One region of the Methylobacterium sp. 13MFTsu3.1M2 genome, then DNA from elsewhere that is predicted to be linked to it. Evidence: predicted binding sites of a transcription regulator. Region 1 holds the regulator's gene; each other region holds the start of a gene.
What was found. Region 1 encodes LexA, which represses DNA repair genes until DNA is damaged. Its sites were predicted from a motif close to TGTTCNNNNTGTGTTCNG; they were not measured.

Region 2: BM314_RS02555 (PA0069 family radical SAM protein) is a predicted target of LexA. The motif match lies at 2,643-2,660, and genes of this name have one in related genera.
Region 3: uvrA (excinuclease ABC subunit UvrA) is a predicted target of LexA. The motif match lies at 2,508-2,525, and genes of this name have one in related genera.
Region 4: parE (DNA topoisomerase IV subunit B) is a predicted target of LexA. The motif match lies at 2,027-2,044, and genes of this name have one in related genera.

Annotation. Positions count from the first base shown of each region.
Region 1 is NZ_FOMM01000005.1:81,733-89,526, reverse strand. Features, by position in the region: gene gltX (glutamate--tRNA ligase) at 1-169, opposite strand, end outside; gene BM314_RS05070 (ComEC/Rec2 family competence protein) at 363-2,690, shown strand; gene lexA (transcriptional repressor LexA) at 2,684-3,412, opposite strand; gene BM314_RS05060 (hypothetical protein) at 3,663-4,112, shown strand; gene BM314_RS05055 (hypothetical protein) at 4,131-4,346, opposite strand; gene fae (formaldehyde-activating enzyme) at 4,666-5,205, shown strand; gene BM314_RS05045 (Uma2 family endonuclease) at 5,352-5,978, opposite strand; gene BM314_RS05040 (hypothetical protein) at 6,044-6,508, opposite strand; gene BM314_RS05035 (error-prone DNA polymerase) at 6,576-7,794, opposite strand, start outside.
Region 2 is NZ_FOMM01000003.1:94,578-102,371, reverse strand. Features, by position in the region: gene BM314_RS02560 (methyl-accepting chemotaxis protein) at 1-789, opposite strand, end outside; gene BM314_RS02555 (PA0069 family radical SAM protein) at 1,498-2,613, opposite strand; gene BM314_RS02550 (hypothetical protein) at 2,772-3,302, shown strand; gene BM314_RS02545 (amino acid permease) at 3,467-4,915, shown strand; gene moaB (molybdenum cofactor biosynthesis protein B) at 4,925-5,482, opposite strand; gene maiA (maleylacetoacetate isomerase) at 5,624-6,271, shown strand; gene BM314_RS02530 (NAD(P)/FAD-dependent oxidoreductase) at 6,412-7,743, shown strand.
Region 3 is NZ_FOMM01000033.1:6,207-14,000, reverse strand. Features, by position in the region: gene BM314_RS26235 (zinc-binding alcohol dehydrogenase family protein) at 1-589, shown strand, start outside; gene BM314_RS26230 (cupin domain-containing protein) at 600-1,025, shown strand; gene BM314_RS26225 (MFS transporter) at 1,030-2,208, opposite strand; gene uvrA (excinuclease ABC subunit UvrA) at 2,673-5,774, shown strand; gene BM314_RS26215 (transporter) at 6,387-7,367, shown strand; gene BM314_RS26210 (S1C family serine protease) at 7,643-7,794, shown strand, end outside.
Region 4 is NZ_FOMM01000029.1:58,982-66,775, forward strand. Features, by position in the region: gene parE (DNA topoisomerase IV subunit B) at 1-1,920, opposite strand, end outside; gene BM314_RS25005 (hypothetical protein) at 2,292-2,480, shown strand; gene topA (type I DNA topoisomerase) at 2,667-5,351, opposite strand; gene BM314_RS25015 (molybdopterin-dependent oxidoreductase) at 5,652-6,611, opposite strand; gene BM314_RS25020 (cytochrome b/b6 domain-containing protein) at 6,608-7,468, opposite strand; gene BM314_RS25025 (aspartate carbamoyltransferase catalytic subunit) at 7,789-7,794, shown strand, end outside.

The DNA of each region.
Region 1 (7,794 bases):
CGATCGCCCCCTTGGTGGAGCGCTCGCGGTCGGTGTCCTCGATGCGCAGCAGCATCGTGCCGCCGGTGTGGCGGGCGTAGAGCCAGTTGAACAAGGCCGTGCGGGCCCCGCCGATATGCAGGTAACCCGTGGGCGAGGGGGCGAAGCGCGTGACGACGGCTGAGGACATCGGTCCGGTATGTTCCGGGGCTGGTCGCGGACGGGGCGCGACGGACGGCGAAGGGGCGGCGGAGCGGCGAGGGGCTCGACAGGGCGCCCGTAGCACGAAGAACCCGCTGTAGCACGGGCCGGCGGATGCGTTAAGAATCGCCCGCAGAATCGCCCGGCCCCGACGACAGGTCGCGCGGAGCGGGGCGGCGGCGATGCGGCGGATCGGCGCGAGGCGGGCGGACGGCGCGGTCGCGCTGATCGGCCCGCGCGCCCGAGCCCTTCCCGCCGCCCTCTTGGCCGCCCTCCCGGCCGCCCTCCCGGCGCTCCGCGACTGGGTCGTCGCCGGCCTCGCCCGCGAGGCCGAGCAGCGCCGGCTGTTCCCCTGGCTGGCGGTGGCCTTCGGCGGCGGGATCCTGGCCTACTTCGCGGCGGCCGACGGCGCGCCGAGCCTCGCCGCCCCCCTGATCGCGGCCGCCCTCGCGCTGGCGCCGGTCCCCGTCCTCGGCGCGCGGCCGGCGGCCCTGGCGGCGGCGCTCGCGGTGGCGGCCGCGTTCCTCGGCTTCGCGGCGGCGACCTGGCGGGTCTCGCAGGTCGCCGCACCGATCCTCACCCGCACCACGATCGGCCCGCTCGTCGGAACGGTCGAGGCCCTGGACGAGCGCGAGGTGGGCGCCCGGCTGGTGATCCGGGTGGAGAGCTTCGCCGGCCTCGCGCCGGAGGCGCGGCCCGCCCGGGTCCGGGTCTCGTTCCGGAAGACGCCGATCCCGCGTCCCGGGGACGGCGTCGCCGCCACGGCCCGGCTGCTGCCGCCCCCGGAGGCGGCCCGGCCCGGCGGCTACGACTTCGCCCGGGACGCCTATTTCCAGGGGATCGGCGCGGTGGGCTCGCTGATCGGCACCGTCACCGTCCGGGAACCGTCCGGGCCGCCGCCGCTGGGCCTGCGGCTCGCCGCTGCGCTCGACGCGGCGCGCAACGGGCTCACGCGCCGGATCGCGGAGGCCGCCGGCGGCCAGGCGGGTGCGGTGGCGGCGGCCCTGGTGACGGGCAAGCGCGGCCTCATCGGGCCGGCCACCAACGACGCGCTCCGCGCCGCCGGCATCTACCACGTGGTGTCGATCTCGGGCCTCCACATGGTGCTGGCCGCCGGCGTGGTGTTCTGGCTGGTGCGGGCGCTCCTCGCCGCGGTGCCGCTCTGCGCGCTGCTCTGGCCGATCAAGAAGATCGCGGCCGGCTTCGCCATGGTCGGCGTCACCGCCTACTGCGCCTTCTCGGGCTGGGACATCGCGGCCGAGCGCTCGCTGATCATGACCCTGATCATGCTGGGCGCGATCCTGGTGGACCGGCCGGCCCTGTCGATGCGCAACCTCGCCCTCGCGGCGCTGATCGCGCTCGCCCGGGAGCCGGAGGGCCTGCTCGGCCCGAGCTTCCAGATGTCCTTCGGCGCCGTGGCCGGGCTGATCGCCTGCGCGCGGCTGATCGACGGGCGGCTGCTCGTGCGCCCGGGGGCCGGGCGGATCGGGCGGCTCGTCGGGACCGGCCTGTCGGCGATCACCGGGACCCTGGCCACGACCCTGGTGGCGCAGGTCGCGACGGCCCCCTTCGCCACCTACCACTTCCAGACGGTCCAGCCCTTCGGCCTCGTCGGCAACGCCCTGACCCTGCCGCTCGTCTCCCTGGTGGTGATGCCCGCCGCGGTGATCGGCTGCCTCGCCTATCCCTTCGCCCTCGACCGGCCGGTCTGGTGGCTGATGGGGCAGGCGGTGGCCGGGATGCTGGCGATCTCGGACTGGATCGCCGGGTTCGAGCGGGCGGTCCTGGTGCTGCCGGCCTTCGGCGCCGGGGCGCTGGCCCTGCTGACCGCCGGCCTGCTGCTGGGGACGCTGCCGGCCTCGCGCCTGCGCTGGCTCGCCGTGCCGCCGGTCCTGCTCGGGCTCGTCCTCGCGGCCCGACCCGACCGCTACGACCTCTACGTCGACCGGCAGGGCGCGGGGGCCGCGGTGCGAGGGCCGGACGGGCGGCTCGCGGCCCTCGGCAGCCCTTCGGGCTTCGTCCTCGAGCAGTGGCTGAAGGCGGACGGCGACGGGCGGCGGCCCGCGGCGCTGATCGTCCGGTCGGGCAGCGGGCGCTGCGACCGGCTCGGCTGCACCGCCCGGCTGCCGGACGGGCGGGCGGTCGCCCTGGTCCGGGACCGGCGGGCCTTCCCGGAGGATTGCGCCCGCGCCGCGGTGCTGATCACGGGCCTCGCGGCGCCGCCCACCTGCACGGGGCCGCTGGTGATCGACCGGCGCGTCCTCGCCGCCCGCGGGGCCGTGGCCCTCCGGACCGACGGCGACGGCTTCGCCGCGCGCTACGCCTGGGACGACGGCCGCGCCGTGCCCTGGCGGCCGGCCGCCGGGCGCGGACCGGGACCGCCGCGGCCGGTCACCGCGGAGCCGGGCGACCGCCCCGCGGAGGACGGGGTCGCCGCGACGCCGGAGGCCGACGCCGCGCCGGGCGGAGACCTCGCCCCCGGCGACGCGCCGGCCGAGCCGCTTCAGTAGCGGCGGACGAGGCTCACGAGGCGGCCCTGGATCCGGACTCGGTCGGGCCCGAGCACGCGGGTCTCGTAGGCCGGGTTGGCGGCCTCGAGGGCGATCGACGAGCCGCGGCGGCGCAGGCGCTTGAGCGTCGCCTCCTCGTCGTCGATCAGCGCCACGATGATGTCGCCGGTATTGGCCGTCTCCTGCTTGCGGATGACCACGAGGTCGCCGTCCAAGATGCCCGCCTCGACCATCGAGTCGCCGCGCACCTCGAGGGCGTAGTGCTCGCCGCCGGCCACGAAGTCTGGCGACAGGGTGATGGCGTGGCTCTGGTTCTGGATCGCCGAGACGGGCGTACCGGCCGCGATCCGGCCCATGACCGGGATCGAGATGGCGCGGCCGGACTCGTCGATCATCCGCGTGCTCGCCGGGGCCGGCGGCGGCTTGGACTTACCGCCCTCGACCACGCTCGGCGTGAAGCGGCGCGGCTCGGCGGGGGCCTGAGTCGCCGGAGCGGCCTGAGTCAGGCTCTCGGGGATCCGGATCACCTCGATGGCGCGCGCCCGATTCGGAAGGCGCCGGAGGAAGCCGCGCTCCTCGAGCGCCGTGATCAGCCGGTGGATGCCGGATTTCGACTTGAGATCGAGGGCATCCTTCATCTCGTCGAACGACGGCGGGACACCGCATTCCTGCATCCGGCTCTGGATGAATCGCAGGAGGTCCAGCTGCTTGCGCGTGAGCATCGACGGGGGACTCGCGGCTTGGCGGACCGCCACGTGACGGTCTCCGAAACAAATCACGAACAGGTTAAACGTTCCGCAAGTGTTCCGCAAGAGCGGCACCGCTCGGCTCGGCGCGCCGCGGGCGCGCCCGCGGGAGAAGGTCGAGAAACGCATTGACGGCGCAAGCGGAGCCGTTTCAATGCATCGCGGCGCCCCGCCGGGAAGGCGGCGGATCCGGGGTGCGGGCTGGGACCCTCTTGGAATGACGAGGATGCGACGACCCGCAGCTCTGCTGCCCCTCGGCCTCGCCGCCCTCGGCCTCGCCGGCTGCACCACCGGATTCTCCTACATCTCGCGGAACTACGTGGCGCTCACTCCCCAGGTCGTCACGATCGGCTGCAAGGAGCCCTACGAGGTCTACGACAACCGGCAGCTGCGCCGGATGCTGATCGTGTCCAACGCCCTGCGCGAGTATACCGGCTGCAACCTGAGCGAGGTCCGGATCGATCCGGAGCCGGGCGCCACCCGGGTGAAGCGCTTCCGCACCGCCGCCCGGGCCTATCTCGACGAGACCGTGCGCGAGGATTGCCGGATCACCGGCGAGACCGTGTTCGATCCGCTGAAGACCGAGTTCGCCTACGCCTGCGACGCGCCGATCGAGAAGCGCGGCACCGTGGTCCCCCGCCTGCCGGGCCGCAATCCGGGCCTCGGCGTGCGCTGACCGGCCGGCGGCGCGTCCTCAGGCGCCCGGCTTCGGGAAGGTCCGCTCCGCGGCGTCGCCGGCGGCGGCCAGCAGGGCGCGGGCGAAGGCCCGGGCCTCCGTCCGGTCGAGCACGATCGCGGCGGTGACCGGCGCACCGCCGAGGTCGGCGAGGGCGAGTTCCAGGCGCACCCCGTCGGGCACGGCGCTCGCCTGAAGGCTCCAGCCGGAGCCCCGGTCCGTGCTCTCCGCCATCGTGTTCCTCCCGCATGCCCGGCACGGCGCCGCGCGCCCACCGGAACGGCCAGGCCCGGGACCGCTCCCGGAGCCGCGCTCCGATCTTCCCTGCCTCGCCTGTCCGCGTTCCTCAAGGCCACAGGCCGCGCAGGGGTGGAGATGCGCGCCGTCGCGGATGCCGGCGGCCGCATCGCGGCGATACGGGGCGGCACGGGGCTGCGCCCGCGCCGCGGCGCGGGCGAGGGCAGGGGCGGCCGGGATGGGGCCGGCCTCGGGGCGATTGACGCGAGGCCGCCGATGATGTCTCCCGCGGGCTCCGATCAGGTGGAGTTCGAACATGCAAGAGATCTGGTTCCGCACGGGCGAGGCCACGGTGCTGGCGGCCGAGGGCCAGTACACCGACGCCATGCCGGAGGTGCTGATCGGCTCGGTGCGCGGCCCGGTCGGTCAGGCCTTCGCGTCGATGATGGGGCAGGTCCAGGGCCACACGCGGATGTTCGTGGTGCGCGACCTCAACCAGCTCGTGCGCCCGGCCACGATGATGACCACCAAGGTCACGATCCACACGGCCGAGTATGCCGAGCTCCTCGGCGGCGTGGTCCAGGCCGCCACCGGCGACGCGATCGTGGACTGCATCATCGAGGGCATCCTGCCGAAGGACGGGCTCGACGAGCTGTGCATGATCATCATGATCTGGCTCGATCAGCGCTGCGCCGAGGACGACAACCTCGACCAGAAGGACCTCTACCGGACCAACTACGAGGCCACGAAGCTCGCCATCGCCCGCGCCCTCAAGGGCGAGCCGACGGTCGACGAGCTGATCGCCAACCGGAAGACCGTGAAGCACTACGCGCTCGACGGCGTGATCGAGTACTGAGCGGCCGCTCGGCGGGGCACGCCGCCCCGTCATCGCGCGGCGAAGCGCGTCGGGGCAGCGCGCGTTCGGTGACCGTGGCGCCGCCTGGATCGCTTCGCTGCGCTGGCAAGGAGGGGGCCAGCCCGGTTCCTTCGATGGTTTGTGGGTCAACCCGGTCCCGACGCACGCCCCACGGGCGTGCGTGCGTAGAGATCGGCCACGGCACACTCGAGGCCGAAGACGGGGAGCGCCAGACGATCATCCCCGGTGAGGCGGGTGCGGGTCCAAGTCTCACCGCTGCGCACGGAAAGAGACAGTGCGCAGCTCCTCTGCTCGATCAGAAGCACGGCCTGACAGAGCGGCAACGCCTCGTAGCCCGCGCGCTTGACGTCGATCTTCGTCCGGTGCGTACCGGGCAGCTTCCGGTGATCGCTCGGCGAGAGGATCTCGGCGGCGAGGTAACAGCCCTCGACCACGTTCTGGTCGGGCTCGATGGTCGCCGCATCGATGACCGCGACATCCGGGACGTAGGTGTGTCCCGTGAGGAACGGCCTGAGGTCGATGGCGGGATCGTGGATGGCGATCCACGACGAGCCCGACCGCTCCAGAGCCGCGTTCAGCAGGCGCTGGAAATTCACGACCACGACCTGATGGATGAGGCTCGGCCGGGCCTGCATCACGATCTGGCCCTCGATGAGCTCCCACTTCTCCTCATCGGGGCGCGTCTCGATGAAGTCCCGGAAGCCCCGATGGGGATCGGTCCTGTGGATGGGCGGGGTCTTGAGAGTCGTCATGGGCAGCCAGGGCCGAGTCGACGGAGATCGAGGATTCCGCTGACGGTTCGCCCGGTCAAGGGCGCCTAACCCGGCGGGATACGCCCCACCGAGCACAGGGTGCGCATCGTGCTGCTGCCCGGGTCGGTGTAGCAGGAGGCCGACCAGCCGTTCTGCTGGATGAACGACTTGCGCCGCTCCGCCAGCGCGGTCCGGTAGGCGGTGGCGATGATCGGCTCGACGGTCGCGGCCGGTTGGCCGACGAGGATCTCGGAGGCCACCGACAGGTCGCGGAAGAAGGTCGCCGAGGGGCTCGGCTCGGCGGAGGTCGCCTGCACGATCGGCTCGGCCCGGCAGGTCACGTCGAACTTGATCGGGCCGGCCACGCGGATGTCGATGCTGGGGCCGGCGCGCTTGCCGACCCGGCCGCCGATCGCGTCGGCGATCTGGCGGGTGAGGTCGTCGCAGCTGTCGGCCCGGGCGGCCTCCGCCAGGAGGGGCAGGGCCGCGCAGGCGGCGAGGAGGAGGCGCGGGACGGCGAAGCTCGACATCGCCGCACTCTACGCGCGGCGCGGGGCCTGTCGAGGGGCTGGTCGAGGGCCGCTCGAAGGGCCCGCCTCAGTGGAAATCCCGGCTGGGGAACACGCGCCGGTCCGGGGGCACGCCGAAATCCGTGTTCTCGGGCGGCAGCTTCATGCCGGCCTCGCGCAGGTCGCGCAGGGCGGCGGTGAGGTCGCGAAACCCCTCCGCCACGAGGTGGACCACCCCGTCCGCCCGCTGGATCCGGCCGCGCACGGCGAGGAACCGCGCCTGCATGGCGATCCGGCGGTTCGCCTCGAACACGGTCTTCCAGACGATCACGTTGGCGATACCGGTCTCGTCCTCCAGCGTCAGGAAGACCACGCCCTTGGCGGTGCCGGGCCGCTGGCGGATCAGCACGAGCCCCGCCACCGTGACCCGCGCCCCCTGGGGCAGCGCCGGATCGAGATGGGCCCGGGCCGGGATCGCGCCGATCCGGGCGAGCCGCCACCGGAAGAACGCGACCGGGTGCCCCTGGAGCGACAGGCCGGTGGCGGCGTAATCCTCGGCCACGGCCTCGGACGGGGCCAGGGGCTGAAGGTCCACCGCCGGCTCGTGCCGGAACAGGCCGTCATCGGCGTGCCACGCGAAGAGCGGCAGGGGTGCGTCGAGGAGATGGGCGCGGCGCTCGCTCGCATCGGCCTTGGCGGCCTTGCGGGATGACGTCCCCTCCAGGGTGCGGACCATCCACAGGGCGGCGCGCCGGTCGAGGCCGAGCGAGCGGAACGCGTCCGCCTCGGCCAGCCGCTCCAGGGCGTTGCGGGGCAGGGCGAGGGACGCCTGCAGGCCCTCGATGCTGGCGTAGCCGTTGGCGCGCAGCCGCACGAGCCGGCGCATCGCGGCCTCGGGCAGGCCGCGCACGACGCGCAGACCGATCCGCACGGCGTGCAGCGCCGGATCCCCGGCCGGCTCCAGGGTGCAGTCCCAGTCGCTGGCGTTGACGCAGACGCCCCGCACCTCGACCCCGTGGGCCCGGGCGTCGCGCACCAGCTGGGCCGGCTGGTAGAAGCCCATCGGCTGGGCGTTGAGGATCGCGGCCAGGAAGACGTCGGGGTGCCGGCACTTCATCCAGGCCGAGGCGTAGACGAGGAGCGCGAAGCTCGCCGCGTGGCTCTCCGGGAAGCCGTAGGTCGAGAAGCCCCGGATCTGCGCGAAGCAGCGCTCGGCGAAGTCTTGCGGGTAGCCCCGGCGGGTCATGCCGCCCACGAACTTCTCCGCGAAGCCGCCGATCGACCCGACGTGGCGGAAGGTCGCCATC
Region 2 (7,794 bases), on a different contig from region 1:
CTCGAAGTTGCTGCTGCCCGCCCTCACGAAGGCGTCCTGGACCGCCCGCGGCAGCGTGTCGTCCATGTGATCGACGAGATTCGCCCAGCTCGCCGCGACGCGGCCGCGCTCCTCGGCCTCCGCGAGGCGCTCCTCCTCGGACCAGCCCGTGCCCCGCGTCACGGCCGTCTCGGCCCGCGCCACGTTGCCGCCGATCGCGACCCGCGTGATCCAGGCGGCGCGCTTGATGTCCAGGGCGCGGGCCAGCGCCGCGTCCCGGCGCGGGATCGTGACGTCGACGGCCCCGCTGGTCGCCGTGAGGGCGTCGAGCAGATCCCGGAAGGCGGTCGCGGCGACCTCCGCGGTCGCGGCCTCGCGCTCCGCGACCGGGACCGCGAGGGCCGCGTCGATCCGCGACGTCAGGCCGGTGACGGCCTCGTGCGCCCGTCGAAGCGGATCGACCGTCTTCGCCACCGCGGCGGTGTCGATCGCGCGCACCAGCCTCAGGAGCGCCTCCAGCCGGTCGATCCGGGTCGCGCGCTGTCGGGCGATCAGGGCCGCGTCGGCGGGCGGGATCCTGCCCGCGGCGATCAGCGCCTGCAGGGTCCGCCCCCGCTCGAGGCGCACGGCGAGCAGGATCTCGAGGAGGATACGGCTGCCTTCCGTGAGCGCGACGACGCGGCGGCTCTCCCGCTCCTGCACCCCGGCCTCCAGCGCCGTCCGGGCGCCCGCGGCCAGGAGCATGGCGCTGAGTGAGAACAGGATCGCGCACAGGATCGTGCCGATGGACGGACGCGGAAGACGCAGCATGAGGGTCGGGATCTCTCTTCGCGGTGCGTCGAGGCGTGCGGCCCGCCCCCGGGCTGCCCGGTTCGAGCAGGGCGGCCGGTCGGCCTCGGTCGACGGAAAGGCTGAGCGACGCGACAGGCACCCCGACGCGGCGCCGGCCCGGTTCGCTCGAAGGGCGCGGCGAGGGCGCGGCGAGTCCGGGGGCTCACCGGCGATCCCGGTCCGGTCATCGGACCGGGAGTTCGCCCGGTCGGCATCGGAGGTCGAAACCCCGACACGCTACCGTCTCAAGGAAGGCCGGCAGTCGCGACCGGCAGAACCGAGCCGGGCCGCGGCGCGCGGCTCGCCCGCGACCGGATCACGGCGCACAGCGTCCACTGGCGGGATCTGCGGACACGGACGCCGGACAAAATCGCGCTCTTACGCACAGAACGACCCTCAATATAGAACTGAAATTCGATAACTCAATCAAACTTGGTCAAAATCTCGCAGTAAACCTCGCGATCTCAGGCATTTGAACCACAATGACACAGATGTCAATCTTACGTTCTGCGATTTTCCTCACACGTTAGAAATCTAAAAATCCACTTTTGAAGCAAAATTTGAGTCGTTTTCTATCTTTGAAACTATATTTCTACGCCGCTTCCGGCCAAAATGACTGGAATTTTCGCTGAACCGTACTGTGGGACAGGTCCGCTGCCTCGCGCGCGCCGCCGCGTCGGTCGCGTGTCAGAACAGCGCCAGCTGCGCGCCGGGCTTCCGGAAGGCGTCGCGATTCAGCGCGATGCGCCCGAAGGCGAAACCGAGACGCGTGCCGGCGAGCCGGACCCGCTGGCCGATCATCGCCGCGTAGGCGCCCTCCCCGCGGAAGCGGTGGCCGAAGCGCGGGTCGTTCTCGCGCCCGCCCCGGGCTTCCCGCAGGAGTGCGAAGGCCCGCGCCCTGCGTTCGGGATAGTGCTCGGTGAACCAGTCCGCCACGAGGTCCGCGACTTCGCCCGGGAGGCGCAGCAGCGCGTGGCCGATCCGGCTCGCTCCATGCGCGCGCGCTTCGGCCAGGATCGATTCGATCTCGTGGTCCGTCAGGCCGGGGATGATCGGCGAGACGTTGACCATGACGGGCACGCCCGCCGCGCTCAGGCCCCGCATCGCCGCGAGCCGCTTGCCCGGCCGCGGCGCCCGCGGGTCGAGGCGGCGGGCGAGGTCCGGATCCAGCGTCGGCAGCGAGATCGCCGCCAGCACGAGGTTCTCCGCCGCCATCTCGGCCAGGAGGTCGAGGTCGCGCAGCACGAGGTCCGACTTGGTGGTGATGCTGACGGGGTGGCGGGCCTCCCGCAGCACCTCCAGAACTGCGCGGGTGAGCCGGTGCTCCCGCTCGACCGGCTGGTAGGGATCCGTGGCGGTGCCGAGGGCGATCGTGTCGGGCCGGTAGCCCGGCGCGGCGATCTCGCGGGCGAGGAGGCGGGCGGCGTCCGGCTTGGTGAAGATCCGCGACTCGAAGTCGAGCCCCGGCGACAGGCCGAGCCAGGCATGGGTCGGGCGCGCGTAGCAGTAGATGCAGCCGTGCTCGCAGCCCCGGTACGGGTTGATCGACCGGTCGAACGGGATGTCGGGCGAGCTGTTGTGCGCGATGATCCGGGCGGACCGCTCCGGCGTGACCTGCGTGCGCAGGGGTGCCGGAGCGTCCGCCGTCCAGGTCTCGTCGTGGAACGCCTCGCGCCGGGCGGATTCGTACCGGCCCGTCGGGTTGGCCGTCGCGCCGCGCCCGCGCCGGGCGGCCGGTTCCGCGACGCTCGGCCTGAGTCGCGGCGCGGCCCCGGATGCGGTCCCATCGCGCGTGTCCCCCATGACGACTCGCCTCCCTCGCGGATCCATACAAGAACATAGAGCGAACACGACGGCGAAGGGCGCCTTTTTTTCAGGCAAATGCGGCTCTGCAGACCGTCCGGGCGACGGCGCGTCGCCGCGCGGGCCGCGGGGCAGTTTACGGCGCCGCAGAATCGTCTATGCGCGCGCTCATGCTCTCCGCCGTGACCTATCTGGCCGAACCGGCCGATCCGGACGCGATCGATCGCCTGGCCGACACGCTCAGCGTGCTCGTCTCCGGCGTGGCCGGCGGCCTCGTCGGCGACGCGGTGATCGTCGCGGGCCGCGAGAGCGAGGCCGTGGCGGCCGTCGCGGAGGCCACGGGCGCGACCCTCGTGCTGCACCGGGGCGGCAATCCCTACGCGGCGGGCGCCGCCGCGGCCCGGCGGGACTGGATCCTGTGCCTTGAGGCCGGCGACGTCCCGGCCGAGGGCTGGATCCGCACCCTCGACCGCTTCGTCGGGACCGCGCGGCCGGAGACGGCGCTCGGCCGCCTGCACCGCCCGGCCGGGCACTGGCTCGGCCGGCTCGTCAGACGGGCGGAGACCGTCGTCGGCGCCCGGCAGGCCCGGGCCGGCGACGTCGTCCGGCGCGAGGCCCTGCGTGCCGAGGGCGCGTTCACGGGTCGCCTCAAGGTCAGACCACTGATCGCGCGGATCGAGCGCGCCTGACCGGAAAGATCTTGCTCGGGAGAATCTTGCTCGGAAGAATCTTGCGCCCGCTCACGTTGTTGTCGGTCGATCCGCCTCTACAACTCTGAAAGCGCGGCAGGATCGTCGCCGTCTCCGGACATGATGACGCGCGCTGAGCCACCCCGATCTGGAAGGATGGTGCAATGGATTCGTCGGGCCTGATGGGGCGCAAGTCGGTCGAGGACATCGTCGAGAGCGGCGAGGGCGAGCAGCAGCTCTCGAAGTCGCTGGGCGCCCTCTCGATCACCGCGATGGGCATCGGGGCGATCATCGGCGCCGGCATCTTCGTCCTGACCGGCACCGCCGCGGCCCAGTATGCCGGGCCGGGGATCATGCTGTCCTTCGTGCTCGGCGGCATCGCCTGCGCCTTCGTCGGCCTCTGCTACTCCGAGATGGCCGCGCTGATCCCGGTCGCCGGATCGAGCTACACCTACACCTACGCGACGCTCGGCGAGTTCTTCGCGTGGCTGATCGGCTGGGACCTGATCCTCGAATACGCCATGGGCGCCGCCACCGTGGCGGTCGGCTGGTCGGGCTACGTGACGAGCATCCTGAAGAGCGTCGGCATCGTGATCCCGGCGCAGTTCGCCAACGCGCCGGGCACGCCGATCGAGGGCGGCGGGACCGCGCTGCTGAACCTGCCGGCGGTCCTGATCGTAGCGCTGATCACGATCCTGCTGATGCGGGGCACGAAGGAATCGGCGCTCTTCAACAACATCATGGTCGCGGTGAAGCTCACCGTCGTGGTCGCCTTCATCGCCCTGGGCTGGGGCCACGTGAACGCCGCGAACTGGAGCCCGCTCATCCCGGACAACGACGGGACCTTCGGCCATTTCGGCTACAGCGGCGTCCTGCGCGGCGCGGGCGTGGTGTTCTTCGCCTTCATCGGCTTCGACGCGGTCTCGACCGCCGCCCAGGAGGCGCGCAAACCCCAGAAGGACATGCCCATCGGCATCCTGGGCTCGCTCGCGGTCTGCACGATCCTGTACGTGCTGGTCGCCGCCGTGCTGACTGGGCTCGTGCCCTACAAGGACCTGAACGTCCCGGACCCGATCGCCAAGGGCGTCGACGTGATCGGCATCGGCTGGTTCGCGTTCCTGATCAAGCTCGGGGCGCTGACCGGGCTGACGACGGTGATCCTCGTCCTGCTCTACGGCCAGAGCCGGATCTTCTTCACCATGGCGCAGGACGGCCTGCTGCCGAAGATGTTCTCCCACGTCCACCCGACCTACCAGACGCCGTATCGCAGCCAGGCGATGATCGGCGCCGCGGTCGCCGTGGTGGCGGCCCTGGTGCCGATCCACATCCTCGGCGAGATGGTGAGCATCGGCACGCTGGCCGCCTTCATCCTCGTCTGCGGCTCGGTGCTCTACCTCCGGCGGGCCGAGCGCACCATGAAGCGGCCGTTCCGGGCGCCCGCCGTGCCGGTCGTGCCGATCCTCGGCATCCTGTCCTGCCTGCTCCTGATGATCGGCCTGCCCCTCGACACGTGGCTCCGGCTGGTGATCTGGATGGCGCTCGGCCTCGTCGTGTACTTCTTCTACGGCCGCAAGCACTCGGTCCTGCGCCGCAAGGAGGGGAACCTCGCGTAGCGCGCGGCCTCACACCGTGAGGCTCGCGCCGCGCCGCAGGTGCTCGTCGAGGCGCGGCATGATCTCCACGAAATTGCAGGGCCGGTGCCGGTAGTCGAGCTGCTGGGCCAGGATCCCGTCCCAGGCGTCGCGGCAGGCGCCGGGCGAGCCCGGCAGCACGAACACGTAGGTCGCCCGCGCGACCCCCGCGGTGGCGCGGGATTGCAGGGTCGAGGTGCCGATCTTGTCGTACGAGATCCGGTGGAACACGGCCGAGAAGCCGTCCATGCGCTTCTCGAACAGCGGCTCCAGCGCCTCGGGGGTGACGTCGCGGCCGGTGAAGCCGGTCCCGCCGGTGGTGATCACCACGTCGACGCCGGGGTCGCGCAGCCACGCCTCCACCCGCGCGCGGATCGCCGGGACCTCGTCCGGGACGATCGCGCGGGCCGCCAGAGCGTGCCCCGCCGCGGTGAGGCGCTGGGTCAGGGTGTCGCCCGACCGGTCGTCCTCCGGGCGGCGCGTGTCGGAGACGGTCAGGACCGCGATGTTCAGGGGGATGAAGCGGCGGGCGTCGGTCTGATCGGCCATCGTGCGGGCTCTCCGGGGCGGGAGACCGATATGGGCCCGGCGGGACCGCTTGTCGCCCCCGGGCCGCCGCGCGCGCAGCCCCCTTGCGGCCCGCCGCGAAGTCGGCTGTGCTCGCTCGACCCCGTCGGAGACCGCTGACCCATGCACATGTACGGCAACTGGCGCTCGGCCGCGGCCTTCCGGGTGCGGATCGCCCTGAAGCTGAAGGGCATCGCCTACGAGGAGACCTTCATCGACCTCGACGCGGGCGACCAGCACGAGCCGGCGTTCCGGAAGATCAACCCGCAGGGCGCGGTGCCGGCGCTGTTCGACGGCGACGGGCCGCCGCTCACCCAGTCGCTGGCGATCCTCGACTACCTGGAGGAGACGCGCGGCGGCGTCCGCCTCCTGCCCGAGGAGCCCCGGGCCCGGGCCCGGGCCCGCTCGCTGGCGCAGGTGGTCGCGTGCGACACCCACCCGCTCTACGTGCCCCGGGTGCGCACCTTCCTGATGGAGCATTACGGCCTGCCCCGGGAGCGCATGCTGGATTTCCTGCGCAACGCCTTCGAGACCGGCCTCCGGACCCTGGAGACGCGCCTCGCCACCGAGCCGGGGACGGGCCGGTTCTGCCAGGGCGATTCGGTGAGCCATGCCGACCTCTGCCTCGTCAGCCTCTGGGTCGGGACGGACATCTTCGGCATCGACACGGCGGCCTACCCGACGGTCGCGCGAATCGCCGAGGCCTGCCTCGCCCTGCCGGCGGTCGCGGAGGCGCACCCGCTGCGCCAGCCTGGCGCCCCGCCGGCGTGACCGAGCTCCGCGCGCCGCCCGTCCGGTGCGCGACGTCGCACTCGTGACCGGGGGTCGCGGCCGGCGATGTGGTATTCGGCAACCCAGGCCGTGTAAGGAGGCCGGCGACTGATCCCGGTCCGGGAGGAGAAAGAGTGTCGATGGCATCCGTCGAGAACGAGTCGGGCCTTCATCGCGTCGTGGTGGTCGGCGGCGGCGCCGCCGGACTGCAGCTGGTCACGAAGCTCGGCGACAAGCTCGGGCGCGGCAAGCGCGCGCACGTCACCCTCGTGGACCGCGCCCGGACGCATATCTGGAAGCCGCTGCTCCACGAGGTGGCGGCCGGCAGCCTCGACGTCGGCCACCACGCGGTGGATTACCTGCACCACGCCCACATGCACGGCTTCCGCTACCGGATCGGGCGGATGACCGGGCTCGACCGGGAGGCGCGCACGATCCAGCTCGCCGCGAGCCACGACGCGGAAGGGCGCGAGATCACGCCCGAGCGCGCCGTCCCCTACGACACGCTGGTGATGGCGGTGGGCTCCACCACCAACGATTTCGGCACGCCGGGCGTCGCCGAGCACGCCATCGCCCTCGACACCCAGGACCAGGCGGTGCGCTTCCACCAGCGCCTCGTGAACGCCTCGCTGCGCGCGCACACGCAGGCCGGCCCGGTCCGGCCCGGCCAGCTCCACGTCACGGTGATCGGCGCGGGCGCGACCGGGACGGAACTCGCCGCCGAGCTCCACCGGACCCTGCGCCACGTCGTCTCGACCGGGCTCGACAAGATCGACCCGGGCAAGGACATCCGCATCACCCTGGTCGAGGCCGCCGACCGGATCCTGCCGGCGGTGCCGCAGCGCCTCTCGGCCGAGGTGATGCAGCTCCTCAGCAAGATCGGCGTCGACGTGCGCGTGAAGGCGCGGGTCACCGAGGTCCGCGCGGACGGCGTGCAGCTCGCCGACGGCACCTTCATCCCGTCCGAGCTGGTCGTCTGGGCGGCCGGCGTGAAGGCGCCGCCCTTCCTGCAGGGCATCGGCGGCCTGGAGACGACGCGGACCAACCAGCTGGTGGTGACGCCCACGCTGCAGACCACCCGCGACCCCGACATCTTCGCCATCGGCGACTGCGCCTATCTGGTCGAGGCCGGCTCCGACACGCCGGTGCCGCCCCGCGCGCAGGCGGCCCACCAGCAGGCGAGCCACCTGATCAGCCAGATCCCGGCCAGGATCGACGGCAAGCCGCTGAAGCCGTTCCGGTACAAGGATTTCGGCTCGCTGGTCTCGCTGGGCGAGTACTCGACCGTGGGCAGCCTGATGGGCTTCGTCCGCGGCAAGAACATGCTCATCGCCGGTCTGTTCGCCCGGATGATGTACCGCTCGCTCTACAAGATGCACGAGCGGGCGCTGCATGGCACGGCCAAGACCGCCCTCGACACCCTGGCCCGCGCGCTCACCCGGCGCACCGAGCCGCGGGTGAAGCTGCACTGACCGTCGCCGTACGAACCGAGGACGGGCGCCCGGATCGACCGGGCGCGACAC
Region 3 (7,794 bases), on a different contig from region 1:
GCCGGTGCCGGGCGCGGCCCCGGCGATCCTGATCGTCGGCGGCGCGGGGGGCGTCGGCTCGGTGGCGATCCAGCTCGCCCGGGAACTCACCGACCTCACCGTGATCGCCACCGCGTCGCGGCCTGAGACGGCGGCCTGGTGCCGGGACCTCGGCGCCCACCACGTGGTCGACCATTCCAGATCCCTGGCGGCGGAGGTGGCGGCCCTGGGGATCGGCGCGCCGGGCCTCGTCTTCTCCACGACCAGCACCGACGCCCACCTCGCCGCGATCGTGGAGCTGATCGCCCCGCAGGGCCGCCTCGCCCTGATCGACGATCCGGAGCGCCTCGACGTCGGGCTCCTCAAGCGCAAGAGCCTGTCGCTCCACTGGGAGTTCATGTTCACCCGCTCGATGTTCGCCACCGCCGACATCGCCGCCCAGGGGGCGCTCCTCGACGAGATATCCCGCCTCGTTGATTCCGGGCGCCTGCGCACCACCCTGGGGGAGCATTACGGGCGGATCGACGCCGCGAACCTGCGGCGCGCCCACGCGCTGGTCGAGAGCGGGCGCGCCAGGGGGAAGATCGTGCTCGAAGGGTTTTCCGATTGAGGAGGACGTGATGGCGGACGCGGCGGGGACCGGCCTCTTCGACGTGACGGCGCTGGCGGCGGGTCTGCCCGACAGCGCCGAGACCCTCTTGGTCGACACCTACCTGACCGACCGGGAGGCGGCGAGCGCCCGGGTGTTCCGGATCTACCGGCCGACCCCGCCGCACTATCACGCCACCTGCGACGAGTACCTCTACTGCCTCTCGGGCCGGGGCCGGGTCTGGCTGGGCGATCCGGCCGCCGAGACGGCGTTCGGCCCGGGCCAGCTCCTGTTCTTCGAGAAGGGCACGGTCCACGCGATGCCGGCGCTCGAGCCCGGGGACCCGGTGGTGTTCCTGTCGATCGACACGCCCCGGCGGGCGCCGACCGACATCGTCTTCGTGAACCCGGAGGACGGGACGCCCGCCACCTTCATGGCGCGCAACGCCGAGGCGTGAGGGGTCACACCCGCAGGGACCGGCCGGCCGCCGCCACGCCGAGGAGCAGCGCCGCCACGATCAGCAGGGACGCGGGCAGGCCGAGCGCCTGCGCGGCGAAGCCGATCAGCGCGGGCCCCGCCAGCACCCCGGCATAGCCCAGCGTCGTCACCGCCGGCACCGCCACGCGCGCGGGCATCGCGGTCTGGCGCCCCGCCGCCGTGAACAGGACCGGGACGATGTTGGCGCAGCCCGCCCCGACCAGGGCGTAGCCGGCGAGCGCCGCCTCCCAGGCCGGGATGACGACCGAGAGCGCGAGGCCGGCCGCCGCCAGCAGGCCGCCGAGGATCACCACGGGCCGCCGGCCGAGGCGGGCCACGATCGCATCCCCGCCGAGCCGGCCGGCCGTCATGGTGACCGAGAAGGAAGCGTAGCCGAGCGCCGCCCAGGCCGGATCGAGCCCGCGCTGCTGGATCAGGAACACCGCGCTCCAGTCGAGGGCCGAGCCCTCGGTCAGGAACACCACGAAGCAGAGCAGGCCCAGCACCAGCACCGGGCCGCGGGGCAGCGCGAAGGCGGGCCCGCCGCTTCCCCCTGTCCCGCCGGCCGGAAGGATGCCCGGCCAGGCGGCCGCGAACAGGGCCACGATGCCGGCGACCAGGATCAGCACGCTCCAGCCGGCGCCCAGGCCGGTGCCCATCAGGACGCTGGCCAGCAGCGCCCCCAGGATGCAGCCGAGGCTGTAGAGGCCGTGGAAGCCCGACATCATCGGGCGCCCGGCGGCGCGCTCCACCGCGACGGCCTGCAGGTTCATGACGCAGTCCACCGCCCCCATCCCGGCCCCGAACAGCAGCAGCGCCCCGGTGAGCGGCACGAGCCCGGAGCCCACGGCCAGCACCGGCAGGGCGAGGCCGATCGCGAGCGTGCCGGCGAGCAGGACCGGCCGGAAGCCGAGCCGCGCGGCCGCGGCCCCGGCGCTCGGCATCGCCAGGATCGAGCCGACGCCGAAGGTGAGGAGCAGCAGGCCGAGCCCCGCCGCGTCGAGGCCGGCGCGGTCCTTCACCAGCGGCACCAGGGGCGCCCAGGTGGCGTTGGCGAGGCCGACGATCAGGAACAACAGCCGGGTGGACAGCCTCTGCCGGGCCGCGGTCCGGTCGTCGGCCCCGGGGATGGCGACCGGAGCGGTCAGGTCGAGCGCTGGCATCGATACGGGTCGGGATGTGGATCTGAGGGCGGGATTCGGCGACGTGGATCTCAGCCCCCGCGGTGCAACACCGAAGGTGGGCCAAGGTTTGGCGAAACCCGAGGTTTGGCGGATCCCGAAATTTGGCGAATCAAGGTACGGCGAACCTGGGGCCGCCGGACTCTGATCGCGGCCGTCGGCTGCACCGCGTCGTCCCGCGCAGCGGAGGGAGCCCGGCGCGCGCCTCGTCCGTGTGGCGCCATCGGGGCCGCCGCGCTGCGCCCGCGGAGACGGCGGCGCGTTCACCGAGCGGTTGCCGACGTACGCGTTTCGTTCTAGCAAGGGCGGCGCATGACGGGCCTGCGTCCCGCCGGCCGCATCTTGCCGTGAGCCCCCTCGGGCTCGACATGAGGCCAGTGCGGCGGCTGGCCCGCGCGCGAAATCCGACTCTGACCGCGTCGACGCCTCGAAAGACCGCCGCCCTCATGGCCAAAGCCCAAGCTGGAAGTCGTGTCGCAAGCCGCGCCGGCGCCGCCAAAGCCGCTCCCAAGACGCCCCTCAAGGCAGCCTCGACGAAGGCAGGCTCAACGAAGGCAGCCCTGCCCAAACCGGTCCGCGCGAAGGGCGAAGCGCCCGCGGCCCGGACCGAAGCCGCCATCGACGCCAAGCTGGAGGCCCTGTTCGACGCCGCGCCGGCCCCCGTCGAGGACCGGCGGGTCATCGCGATCCGCGGCGCCCGGGAGCACAATCTCAAGAACGTCGACCTGACCATCCCGCGGGACAAGCTCGTGGTCTTCACCGGGCTCTCGGGCTCGGGCAAGTCGTCGCTCGCCTTCGACACGATCTACGCGGAGGGGCAGCGCCGCTACGTCGAGTCGCTCTCGGCCTACGCCCGCCAGTTCCTGGAGATGATGTCCAAGCCCGACGTCGACCAGATCGACGGGCTGTCGCCGGCGATCTCGATCGAGCAGAAGACCACCTCGAAGAACCCCCGCTCGACCGTGGGGACGGTGACCGAGATCTACGACTACATGCGCCTGCTCTGGGCGCGGGTCGGCATCCCCTACTCGCCGGCCACCGGCCTGCCGATCGAGAGCCAGACCGTCCAGCAGATGGTCGACCGGGTGCTGGAACTGCCGGAGAAGACCCGGCTCTACCTGCTCGCGCCCGTGGTCCGCGGGCGGAAAGGCGAGTACCGCAAGGAAATCGCAGAATACCAGAAGAAGGGTTTTCAGCGGCTGCGCGTCAACGGCGAATACTACGCCATCGACGACGTGCCCAAGCTCGACAAGAAGTTCAAGCACGACATCGACGTGGTGGTGGACCGGATCGTGGTCCGGGCCGATATCGGCTCGCGGCTCGCCGAATCCTTCGAGACCGCGCTGGAACTCGCCGACGGCGTCGCCGAGATCGTGTTCGCCGACGCCCCCGAGGGCGAGGCGCCGCGGACCGTCACCTTCTCGTCGCGCTTCGCCTGCCCGGTCTCGGGCTTCACCATCGCGGAGATCGAGCCGCGGCTGTTCTCGTTCAACAACCCGTTCGGCGCCTGCCCGACCTGCAGCGGCATCGGCCACGAGATGCGGATCGACCCCGAGCTGGTGATCTCCGACCCTGGCTTGAGCCTGAAGCGCGGCGCGGTCGGCCCCTGGGCGAAGTCGACCTCGCCCTATTACGGCCAGACGCTCGAGGCGCTCGCCGAGCATTTCGGCTTCAAGACGGGCGTCCCCTGGCAGAGCCTGTCGGAGACGGCCCGCGCCATCGTGCTCTACGGCTCGGGCAAGCAGGCGGTGCGCTTCGCCTACGACGACGGCTTGCGCAAGTACACGGTCAACAAGCCCTTCGAGGGCGTGATCCCGAACCTGGAGCGCCGCTACAAGGAGAGCGACTCGGACGCCGTGCGCGAGGAGATCGGGCGCTTCATGAGCGAGACGCCCTGCGCCGCCTGCGGCGGCAAGCGGCTGAAGCCCGAGGCTCTGGCCGTGAAGGTCGCCATGGCGGACATCGCCGACGTGACCGCCCTCTCGGTCTCCGAGGCGCATCGCTGGTTCTCGGACCTGCCTGGGAAGCTGACCGCGAAGCAGAACGAGATCGCGGTCCGGATCCTGAAAGAGATCCGCGACCGGCTGAGCTTCCTGGTGGATGTCGGCCTGGAATACCTGACGCTCGCCCGCGGCTCCGGCTCGCTCTCGGGCGGCGAGAGCCAGCGCATCCGCCTCGCCTCGCAGATCGGCTCCGGCCTGACCGGCGTGCTCTACGTGCTGGACGAGCCCTCGATCGGCCTGCACCAGCGCGACAACGAGCGGCTGCTCGGCACGCTCAAGCGCCTGCGCGACCTCGGCAACTCGGTGATCGTGGTCGAGCACGACGAGGACGCGATCCTGCAGGCCGATTACGTGGTCGATGTCGGCCCGGGCGCCGGCATCCACGGCGGCGAGATCATCGCGCAGGGCACCCCCGCGGAGGTGCTGGCGAACCCCGCCTCGCTCACCGCCAAGTATCTCACGGGCGCGATGGCGGTGCGCACCCCGACCGCCCGCCGCAAGGGCCGGAAGGGCAAGCTCGGCCTGTTCGGCGCGCGGGGCAACAATCTCAAGGACGTGGACGTCGAGATCCCGCTCGGCACCTTCACGTGCATCACCGGCGTCTCGGGGGGCGGCAAGTCCACCCTGGTGATCGACACCCTCTACAAGGCCGTCGCCAAGAAGCTGAACGGCGCCCTGGAGCACCCGGCCCCCTACGGGCGGCTGGAGGGGCTGGAGCACCTCGACAAGGTCATCGACATCGACCAGTCGCCGATCGGGCGCACGCCGCGCTCGAACCCCGCCACCTATATCGGCGCCTTCACGCCGATCCGCGACTGGTTCGCGGGCCTGCCGGAGGCCAAGGCGCGGGGCTACCAGCCCGGGCGCTTCTCGTTCAACGTCAAGGGCGGGCGCTGCGAGGCCTGCTCGGGCGACGGCGTCATCAAGATCGAGATGCACTTCCTGCCGGACGTCTACGTCACCTGCGACGTCTGCAAGGGCAAGCGCTACGACCGCGAGACCCTGGAGGTGAAGTACCGGGGCAAGTCCATCGCCGACGTGCTCGACTCCACCGTCGAGGAGGCGGCCGAGCTGTTCAAGGCGGTGCCGGCGATCCGCGACAAGCTCGAGACCCTGAAGCGGGTCGGCCTGCACTACGTCCATGTCGGCCAGCAGGCCACCACCCTGTCGGGGGGCGAGGCGCAGCGCGTGAAGCTCTCCAAGGAGCTGTCGAAGCGCGCCACCGGCCGCACCCTCTACATCCTCGACGAGCCGACCACCGGCCTGCACTTCCACGACGTCGCCAAGCTCATGGAGGTGCTCCACGAGCTGGTCGACCAGGGCAACACCGTGGTGGTGATCGAGCACAACCTCGAAGTGATCAAGACCGCCGACTGGGTGATCGACATGGGTCCCGAGGGCGGCGACGGCGGCGGCCGGGTGGTGGCGCAGGGCACGCCGGAAGAGATCGCCCGCGCCAAGGCCAGCCATACCGGCCGGTTCCTGCGCGAGGTGCTGGAGCGGCGGCCCGCCTCACCCGCGAGCCGCGGCCGCGCCGCGGAGTAGCGCGGCGGCGGAGGGGGCGGACCGTCCGGGGGCGGGCATCGCACGCACCGGCGACCGTGCCGGACGCGCCCCCGCCCCTGCAGTGCGGGCGCGGGTCCGACGCGACGGATCACCCGCTCCCGGGCCGGCGCGGCAGTTTCTGCCGGGTCTCGGCCGGACCCCGCGCCCGCGGACGGTGATTCGAGCGGCCGGATCCGGCTCCGGACCCGCCGCCGACCGGCTCGGAGCCGGATCCCGGCCCGCGCGTCCGGACCGGCGGCCTGCCCGATCACCTTCCCGCCTTTGCCGGATTCTCCCGCGGCCCGGGCCGGCAACAGCTTGACCGTTCAACGATATTTTGCCGAAACCGCGATCCGAGCAGGGTCTGTGGACAGTGTTGCATCGCCGCAAAAATGCGGCTTTTGCGCAACGGTTCGGCCGGTTGTGGCGTTTCGGCGAGCATTCCACTGTCTTTCCGCAGGTCTCTGTAGAATAGTCGCAGACGTTGAGACGGGCAGGCTCCGTGGGGGCGCTCGGCAGGTCCGAAGCCGGCAGCCGCGATAGGCGAGCAGACCGGCAGGGAAGTGCCGAATGCGGGACGGACGCCGTATGACCTTGGGAAGGAATGAGAAAATGATGAAGAACTGGCTCGCGGCCGGCACGGTCGCGCTCACGGTCGGCATGACCTCGACGATCGCGCAGGCGCAGACCACGACGGTTCCCGGTGAGCAGGTCGGCCTCGCCGTCGGCGCGCCGCTGCCGGAAGGCCTCTACGCGATCAACACGTTCACCTATCGCCGCACCGACGCGCCGAACTCGCCCGACACGGCCGTCAACATCCCGGTCCTGGTCTGGTCGACCCCGTTCGTGCCGTTCGGCGGCCGCGTCGAGCTGCTCGTGGCGCCCCCGACCGTGTTCGCCTTCACCCGCAACCCGGCGGGCGTGCGCAACAAGGACATCTCGATCAACGTCGGCACCTTCGTCGGCGGCATCTGGGCCTTCGACCTCGGCAACAACTTCGGCGTCAGCTTGCTCGGCGGCGCCTACCTGAACGACCTGAACGGCGACCGCGGCTCGATCATCACCGCGAACGGCACGACGGCCACCCCGGTCCTGCCGCAGCTCTCCTCCAACACCTACCGCTTCGGCATCGCCGGCAGCTACACGGGTGACGGCTGGAACATCACCGCCAACCTGACCGCCAACATCTACGACTCGCCCGGCCGCTTCCCCGGCCAGGTCGGCGCCGCCATCGGCCCGATCCGCCTGTCGGACGCCCTGAACTTCGACCTCACGGCGACCAAGAAGTTCGGCAACTTCGAGATCGGCCCGATCGCCTACGGCACCTACAACTTCGACATCAGCCAGGCCAGCGCCGCGGCCGGGAACCGTGGCCGGTTCGCCCTCGGCGGCCTCATCGGCTACGACTTCAAGATCTTCACCGTCCAGGCCTACGTTGCCCGCGACGTCGTGACCGGCGCGCAGTACACCAACGCGTTCGGCCGCACCCGCGACAACTACTCCACCGACGGCTGGATCCGGTTCATCGTGCCGCTCTACTCGCCGACCCCGGCCGCCGCGCCGGTCCCGGCGCCGCTGGTCCGCAAGTACTGAGATCCTTCCGAGACACCGGGCTCCCCGCCGCCGCGCGGCGGGGGCTCCCGGATCTCCGACAGGCCGTCCTCCGGGACGGCGCGCCGCCCGGCTCCGCCGGGCGGTTTTTCTTTGTGCCGGTGCCGCCGCGGGCCGCACCCGGCCGCCCCGGGCGGGCCCGTGCCACGGGTCGCAGCCGGCCGCGGGTGACGCGGGCGGCGCGGACATCCTATGGTGTGCCGATGGCGCGGCTCCGGGGCCGACCGGAGCGCAGGCGGACGAGCCGAAGGATTGTCATGGCGACGCAGGGCGAGTGGAAGATCCCCGCGCAGGCCCAGCCCAGGCCCGCGGATTACGGCTACGACCTCGACCGGGCGCTCTCCGCGGTCCTGGCCCTGTCGGCGCGGATCCCGGACAGCGCGTTCACGGCCGAGACGCTCGGCACCGA
Region 4 (7,794 bases), on a different contig from region 1:
CAATGTGCGCTTCCTCGGATCCATGGTGGTCTCCTTGAGCTGGGCCGGCATCATCTCGCCGAGGCCCTTGAACCGCCCGATCTCGACCTTGCCGCCCTTGAACACGGTCTTGACGATCCGCTCCCGATCCGCGTCGTCCCGGGCATAGGCCACCTTCGAGCCCTGCTGCAGCCGATAGAGCGGCGGGATCGCGAGGTAGAGGTGGCCGCGGTCGATCAGCCTCGGCATCTGGCGGTAGAAGAAGGTGATCAGCAGCGAGGCGATGTGGGCGCCGTCGACGTCGGCGTCCGTCATGATGATCACCTTCTCGTAGCGCAGGTCCGCCTCGCGGAAGGCCGAACCGGTGCCGCAGCCGAGCGCCAGGGTGAGATCGGAGATCAGCTGGTTGGCGCCGAGCTTGTCGCGCGAGGCCGAGGCGACGTTCAGGATCTTACCGCGCAGCGGCAGGATCGCCTGGGTCGCCCGGTCCCGGGCCTGCTTGGCCGAGCCGCCGGCCGAGTCGCCCTCGACGATGAAGATCTCCGAGCCCGCGGTGCCGGCCGCCGAGCAGTCGGCGAGCTTGCCGGGCAGGCGCAGCTTGCGGGTCGCGCTCTTGCGGGCGACCTCCTTCTCCTGGCGGCGGCGCAGGCGCTCCTCGGCCCGGTCGATCACCCAGTCGAGGACCTTGTTGGCCTGGGCCGGGGAGGCGGCGAGCCAGTGGTCGAAGGCGTCGCGCACCGCCGTCTCGACGATGCGCTGGGCCTCCACGGTGGCGAGCTTGTCCTTGGTCTGGCCCTGAAATTCCGGCTCGCGGATGAACACCGAGAGCATCGACGCGCAGGTCGCCATGACGTCGTCGGTGGTCACCGCCGTCATGCGCTTGGCTTGGTTCACCCGCTCGGCGTGCTCGCGCAGGCCGCGCAGCAGCGCGACGCGCAGGCCGGCCTCGTGGGTGCCGCCCTCGGGCGTCGGGATCGTGTTGCAGTAGGAGTGCGAGATCCCGTCCTCGGCGACCATCCAGGCCACCGCCCATTCGAGCGACCCGTGCGAGCCCGGCTTGGTGATCTTGCCGGAGAACATGGCGTCGGTGACGAGTTCCTTCCCGTCGATGTCGCGGGCGAGGTAGTCGCGCAGCCCGTCGGGGAAGCGGTGCACCGCCTCGGGCGGAACGTCCTCCAGCCCCTCGAGGAGGGCCGGGGCGCAGCGCCAGCGGATCTCGACGCCGCCGAACAGGTAGGCCTTGGAGCGCGCCATCTTGAACAGGCGGCGCGGGTCGAACTTCAGCGAGCCGAAGATCTGGGCGTCCGGGTGGAAGCGCACGCGCGTGCCGCGGCGGTTCTGCACCCGGCCGACCAGTTCCAAGGCCCCTTGGGCATGACCGCGCGAGAACGTCTGCCGGTAGAGCGTCTGGTTGCGCGCCACCTCGACCTCCAGCAGGTCGGAGAGTGCGTTCACCACCGAGATGCCGACGCCGTGCAGGCCGCCCGAGGTCTCGTAGACCTTCGAGTCGAACTTACCGCCGGCGTGCAGCGTGGTCATGATGACCTCGAGCGCCGACTTGCCGGGGAATTTCGGGTGCGGGTCGACCGGGATGCCGCGGCCGTTGTCGGTGACGACGAGGGCGCCGGTCTCCTCAAGCTCCACCTCGATGAAGCTGGCATGGCCGGCGACCGCCTCGTCCATCGAGTTGTCGATCACCTCGGCGAACAGGTGGTGGAGCGCCCGCTCGTCGGTGCCGCCGATATACATGCCGGGCCGGCGCCGGACGGGCTCCAGCCCCTCCAGCACCTCGATGTCGGAGGCGGTGTAGCCGCCCTCCGGCTCGGCGGCCGCGAGCGTCGCCACGGAGGCCGCCGAATCCAGCCGCCGCCGCGGCTCGGGCGGGCGGGCCGCCGCGCCCTTGCCGCCCGGCCCGAACAGGTCCCGCGCCGGATCGCTCACGCGCGGCCTCCTGGCGCGCGGCGCGTCGGCCGGCTCGGCTTCGCGCAGACGGGTCTTGGGACGGGTCTCGGGTCGTGGAGCATGCGCCTTCATCCCCGCATGATAGCGGAACAAACCATAAACATCAAAGCCGTTCGCCCTGCGGCGAGGCGGTCGCATCATCGCATGCTGCGCCGCCGCGAGCGAGGGCCGCGTCCGTGTCGGCACACGGTTCCGCGCGCCGGGCCGTCATCACGACGTTGCACAACAATGGGTTAAGGCTTTCTCGTGACCCGCATGCCCGGCTTCCACAGGCGACGCCCGGAACAGAACGGGACGATCGACGTTGGTGGCGGAGATAAATCTTGACCGTGGTCAGGGAGCCGCAGTCCATGAGCGACGCCGCGATCGAGGCCCGCCGCCTCACGTTGATCCGCTTCGAGCACGCGGCCGGCGCCGCCTTCGGCTGCGACGATGACGCGGCTGTCGCTCCGGCCGGGCGGGCGCTGGTCAATGCCACCACGATCACCTTGGCGACCTTCGCGACTGCGGTCGCGGCGACGATCACTTACCTGGTCTGATCCCGATCGCTGACCGCACCCCACGGTGAGAGAGCGTCGACGCTGCCTCACCCGCGTCCTTGCGAGCGGAGCGAAGCAACCCAGTCGGCGCCACGTTCGAACGCCTCGCGATGCACTGGATTGCTTCGCTCCGCTCGCAAGGACGGGCGGGCTTGCCGGCCCGCCTCAGCCTCGTCCACGAACGCTTCAGCCCGCGCTCGACGTCTTCGCCGCCGCCTTCTTGGCCGCAGGCTTCTTCGCGGCGGTCTTCTTCGCCGCCGGCTTGTCGCCGCCCGCGGCCCGCGCCGACCCTTTCCGGACCGCCCCGCGCTTCGCCGGCTTGCCGCCGCCCGCGGCGCGCTTGGCGTTCACCAGGGCGATCGCCTCGTCGAGGGTCAGCGCCTCGGCGCTCATCGTCTTCGGCAGCGTGGCGTTGACCTCGCCGTCCGTGACGTAGGGCCCGTACTTGCCGGCCTTGACCACGAGATCGCGGCCGCTGGCCTCGTCCTTGCCGAGCGGCCGGCCCGGATCGGCGGCCGGGCGGCCGCGTCCGCCGCCCTGCTCCTTGGCGACGATCAGGTCGATGGCGCGGTTAGCCCCGATCTCCAGCACGTCGTCGTCCTTGCCGAGATTGGCGTAGGTCTTCCCGTGCTGCACGTAGGGTCCGAACCGGCCGAGATTGGCCAGGATCGGCTCGCCGGTCTCGGGGTGGCGGGCCACCTCGCGCGGCAGCGCCAGCAGGGCCAGCGCCTTGTTGAGATCCACGTCCGAGGGGCTGAGCCCCTTGGGCAGCGACGAGCGCTTCGGCTTCTCGGCGCCCTTCTCGGCGGAGGCCTCGCCGAGCTGGAGGAACGGCCCGAAGCGGCCGTCGCGCAGCGTCACCGGCAGGCCGGTCGCGGGATCGTCGCCCAGCACCCGCACGCCCGGCTGGCCGCCCTCGGCCGAGGAGCCGTCCCCGTCGCCGTCGACGCCCGAGGCCGAGAGCTGCCGGGTGTACTTGCACTCCGGGTAGTTCGAGCAGCCGATGAACGCGCCGAACTTGCCGAGCTTCAGCGACAGCTGGCCCGAGCCGCAGGTCGGGCAGGTGCGCGGGTTCGAGCCGTCGCCCTTGTCGGGGAAGATGTGCGGGCCGAGGAGGCCGTTCAGCGCCTCTAGCACGTCGGCGACGCGCAGCTCCTTGGTCTCGCCGATCGCCGCGGAGAAGTCGCGCCAGAAGTCGCGCAGCACCGCCCGCCAGTCGATCTCGGCGTTGGAGACCCGGTCGAGCTGCTCCTCGAGGCCGGCGGTGAAGTCGTACTCGACGTAGCGCCGGAAGAAGCTCTCGAGGAAGCCCGTGACGAGCCGCCCCTTGTCCTCCGGCTGCAGCCGCTTCTTCTCGATCTTGACGTATTCGCGATCCCGCAAGGTCTGGAGAACCGCGGCATAGGTCGACGGGCGGCCGATGCCGAGCTCCTCCATGCGCTTCACGAGGCTCGCCTCGGAGTAGCGCGGCGGCGGTTCGGTGAAGTGCTGGGTCGAGCTGATCCGCTCGCGGGCGAGCGGGTCGCCGGCCTTCATGGGCGGCAGGCGGCGGCTCTCCTCGTCCTCCTCGTCGTCCTTGCCCTCCTGGTAGAGGGTCAGGAAGCCGTCGAACTTCACCACCTGGCCGGTGGCGCGCAGGTCGATGGTCCGCGGTCCGACCTTGGCGGTGACGTCGACGGTGGTCCGCTCCAGTTCGGCCGATTCCATCTGGCTGGCCATGGTGCGGGTCCAGATCAGCTCGTAGAGCCGGGCCTGCTCGGGCTCGAGGTGGCGCGCCACCGTCTTGGGCAGGCGGCCCATGTCGGTGGGGCGCACCGCCTCGTGGGCCTCCTGGGCGTTCTTGGCCTTGACGCTGTACTTGCGCGGAACGTCCGGCACGTAGCGGTCGCCGAACTCCTTGCCGATCACCCGGCGGGCGTCCTGGATCGCCTCCGGCGCCATGTCGACGCCGTCGGTCCGCATGTAGGTGATGATGCCGACCGTCTCGCCGCCGATATCGACGCCCTCGTAGAGCCGCTGGGCGACCCGCATGGTCTGGGCCGGCGCCATCCCGAGCTTGCGGGAGGCCTCCTGCTGGAGGGTCGAAGTGGTGAAGGGCGGCTGCGGGTGGCGCTTGGCGGGCTTCGCCTCGACGCTCGCCACCTGGAAGGTCGCGAGCTCGAGGTCGCGCTTGAAGGCGGCCGCCTCCTCGCCCGTGCCGACGTCGAGGCGCTGGATCCGCTTGCCGTCGGCGCCGACGAGGCGGGCCTCGAAGGTCGCGCCGTCGGCGGTCGTCAGCGTCGCGATGAGCGTCCAGTACTCGCGCGGCTTGAACCGCTCGATCTCCATCTCGCGCTCGACCACGAGCCGGAGCGCCACGGACTGGACGCGCCCGGCCGAGCGGGCGCCCGGCAGCTTGCGCCACAGGACCGGCGAGAGGTTGAAGCCGACGAGGTAATCGAGCGCCCGGCGCGCCAGGTAGGCGTCGACCAGCGCCTGGTCGATCTCCCGCGGCTTGCGCATCGCCTGCTCGACCGACGCCTTGGTGATGGCGTTGAAGGTCACGCGCTCGACCGGGATGCCCTTGAGCGCCTTGCGGGCGGTGAGCGCCTCCAGCACGTGCCAGGAGATCGCCTCGCCCTCGCGATCCGGGTCGGTGGCGAGGATCAGCTTGTCGGCGCCCTTGACCGCCTTGGCGATCTCCGAGACCCGGCTCGCCCCGCGGTCGGCCAGCTCCCAGACCATGTGGAAGTCCTGCTCGGGATCCACCGAGCCGTCCTTGGGCGGCAGGTCGCGGATATGCCCGAAGGAGGCGATGACTTCATAGTCGCGGCCGAGATACTTATTGATCGTCTTGGCTTTGGCCGGCGACTCGACGACGACGACTTTCATTCAGACCTCTGCCCCTGACGGAGCCTGGGCGCGACGGACGAATTCTGTTCGAGATTCGCGTGGGACGTATGCCCGCCGTCGGGCCGGGGCCGCGCGCCGGGCACAAGTGGGTCACGGGCGGCGGGTTGTCAAATCGCGAGGTTGTTCGGGGGAGCCACTGCGCGGCACTTTTCGGGCCGGGTCCTGATCAGGTTCCGCGTCGCTCCACCTGTCCGGGGAAGAGGCCATGCAGGATGAAACGCGGCCCGGGCTCCAGCACGGAACTTGCCGCGTCAGCAGCTCAAAATCCCGTCAGTCGCCTCAGATCCCCGCGTACCACTCGTAGCCGCGGTCTTCCCAGTAGCCGCCGCTGCCCTGGCCGATCCCGGCGAGCGACTCCACCATCTCGACCCGCATCACGTACTTGGCCTGCTTGTAGCCGAGCTGGCGCTCGACCCGCAGCCGCAGGGGCGCGCCGTTCGAGACCGGCAGCGGCTTGCCGTTGAGGTCGTAGGCCAGGATCGTCTGCGGGTTGAAGGCGTCGTAGAGGTCGATGCTCTCGTAGTAGCGGATCGGGATCCCCGCCGGCTCGGGCTCCGGGGCCGGGCTGCCCTGGCCCCAATCGTCCTTGGGCGCGTCGGTGGCGGTGGCCGGGCCGCCCCAATCGTCGGCGGCGGCGAGCTGCACGTAAGCGTCGCGCACCGCGCCCGGATGGCTCGGGCGCCAGAGGGACGCGCCCTGGTTGCGCCCTCTGCCACCGCCCTTGGGACCGGCCTCGAACTCCAGCGTGTCGGCGCAGTGGAACACCGCGTAGCGCGCCTGCGGCTTCAGCCCGGCCTTCTTGAGCACCTCGGCGAGCGGCACGCCGCCCCATTGCCCGATGCAGCTCCAGCCCTCCACGCAATCGTGCCGGGTGATCTGGGTGCGCGACGGCAGGGCGCGCAGGTCCGCGAGGCTCAGCGACAGCGGGGTCTGGACCAGCCCGTCGACGGAGAGCTTGAAGTCCGAGAAGTTCCGCGCCGCCAGCGCCCGGTAGGCGCGGTCCGGCGGGTCGATCGTGCCGTTCGGCTTGAACCAGGGCGAGATCATCGAGGCCGGGAATTCCCGGGCCAGGGTCGTCGGCGACATCAGCAGGCGCTGGACGTATTCGTTGGCGTCCTCGCCGACCTTGAGGGTGCGCTGCCCCGTCTCGGTCCCGGCGAACTTGTCGCAGCCGGCCAGCAGCGCGGTGCCCATCAGGCCGGCGCCCGCGGTGAGGAGCTTGCGGCGGTGGAGGATCATCGCGCGGTCTCCCGGTCGCGGCCGAGGCTGAACCAGCCGGTGATCATGCCGCGCATGTTGTTGACGAGCCCGGAGACGACCACGAGCAGCACGTGGACCACCACGAACAGCACGATCAGCCCGGCGGCGATGAAGTGGACGCTGCGCGCCGATTGCCTGCCGCCGAACAGCTCGGTGAGCCACGGCCAGGCCGCGTCCATCCCGGGCGACATGGCGAGGCCGGCGAGCACCATCGCGGGCAGCAGGCCCAGCACCAGCACGAGGTAGGTCAGCTTCTGGATGACGTTGTAGCGCTTGGCCTCGGTGCCCTCGGGGAAGCGCAGGAGCAGGTGCTCCTTCACGGAGCCGCCGAAGTCGCGGATCTGGTCGCCGTCCGGGATCAGGCGGCGGCGGAGCTGGCCCGAGACCAGGCCGTAGAGCAGGTAGACCGCCCCGTTGATCACCAGCAGCCACGCGAACAGGAAATGCCAGCGCCGCCCGGTGGCGAGGTCCTGGTTGGCCGGCAGCGTCGCCCAGGACGGGAAGGCGCGCTCCACCTCGGTGCCGCCCTCCCTCGACAGGCCGAGCACGCCGGTCGTGTCGAGGGTGTGGGAACCGACCGTCACGACGCCGCGGGTCGTGCCGTCGCGGCCGGGCTCGCTGGTGATGGCGAGCGACGGATTGTCGAAGGTCGAGACCGAACCCCAGTAGAGCGCCGGGTGGGCGTTGAAGATCTGCAGGCCGCTCATCAGCAGCACCAGCAGCACCGCGGCGTTGATCCAGTGCGCCAGCCGGATGACCAGCGGGTGGCGGTAGAACCAGCGGCGCCCCTGCCGGTCGACGGTCTCGGGGGCTTCGAGGGCAGGGGAGGCGGCCAAGCGTCTGGATCCCGGGCAAGCGGCGCGGGGTCGGGAGCGTACGAATCCCGACCGTTCGGGCAGATACGTGGCGCGGGGGCGGGCGGTTACCATCCGCCGGGAAAAAGGCCGCAGCCGCCCCTCGAAGTGCGACTGCCCCGATGGGCGCGCGCCGTCGATGACGGAGCGCGACGAGCCCCATCCTGCCGCCGGACGGACAGCGTGGGCCTCGAACCCGTGACGCCCGCAGCCCCTGACGGAGCGAGCGTCATGACTGAACCGGGATGAGCGCCGAACAGCCTTGCCCCCCGGGCGCGCCGCACCTACACCCGGGCCTCATCATGACG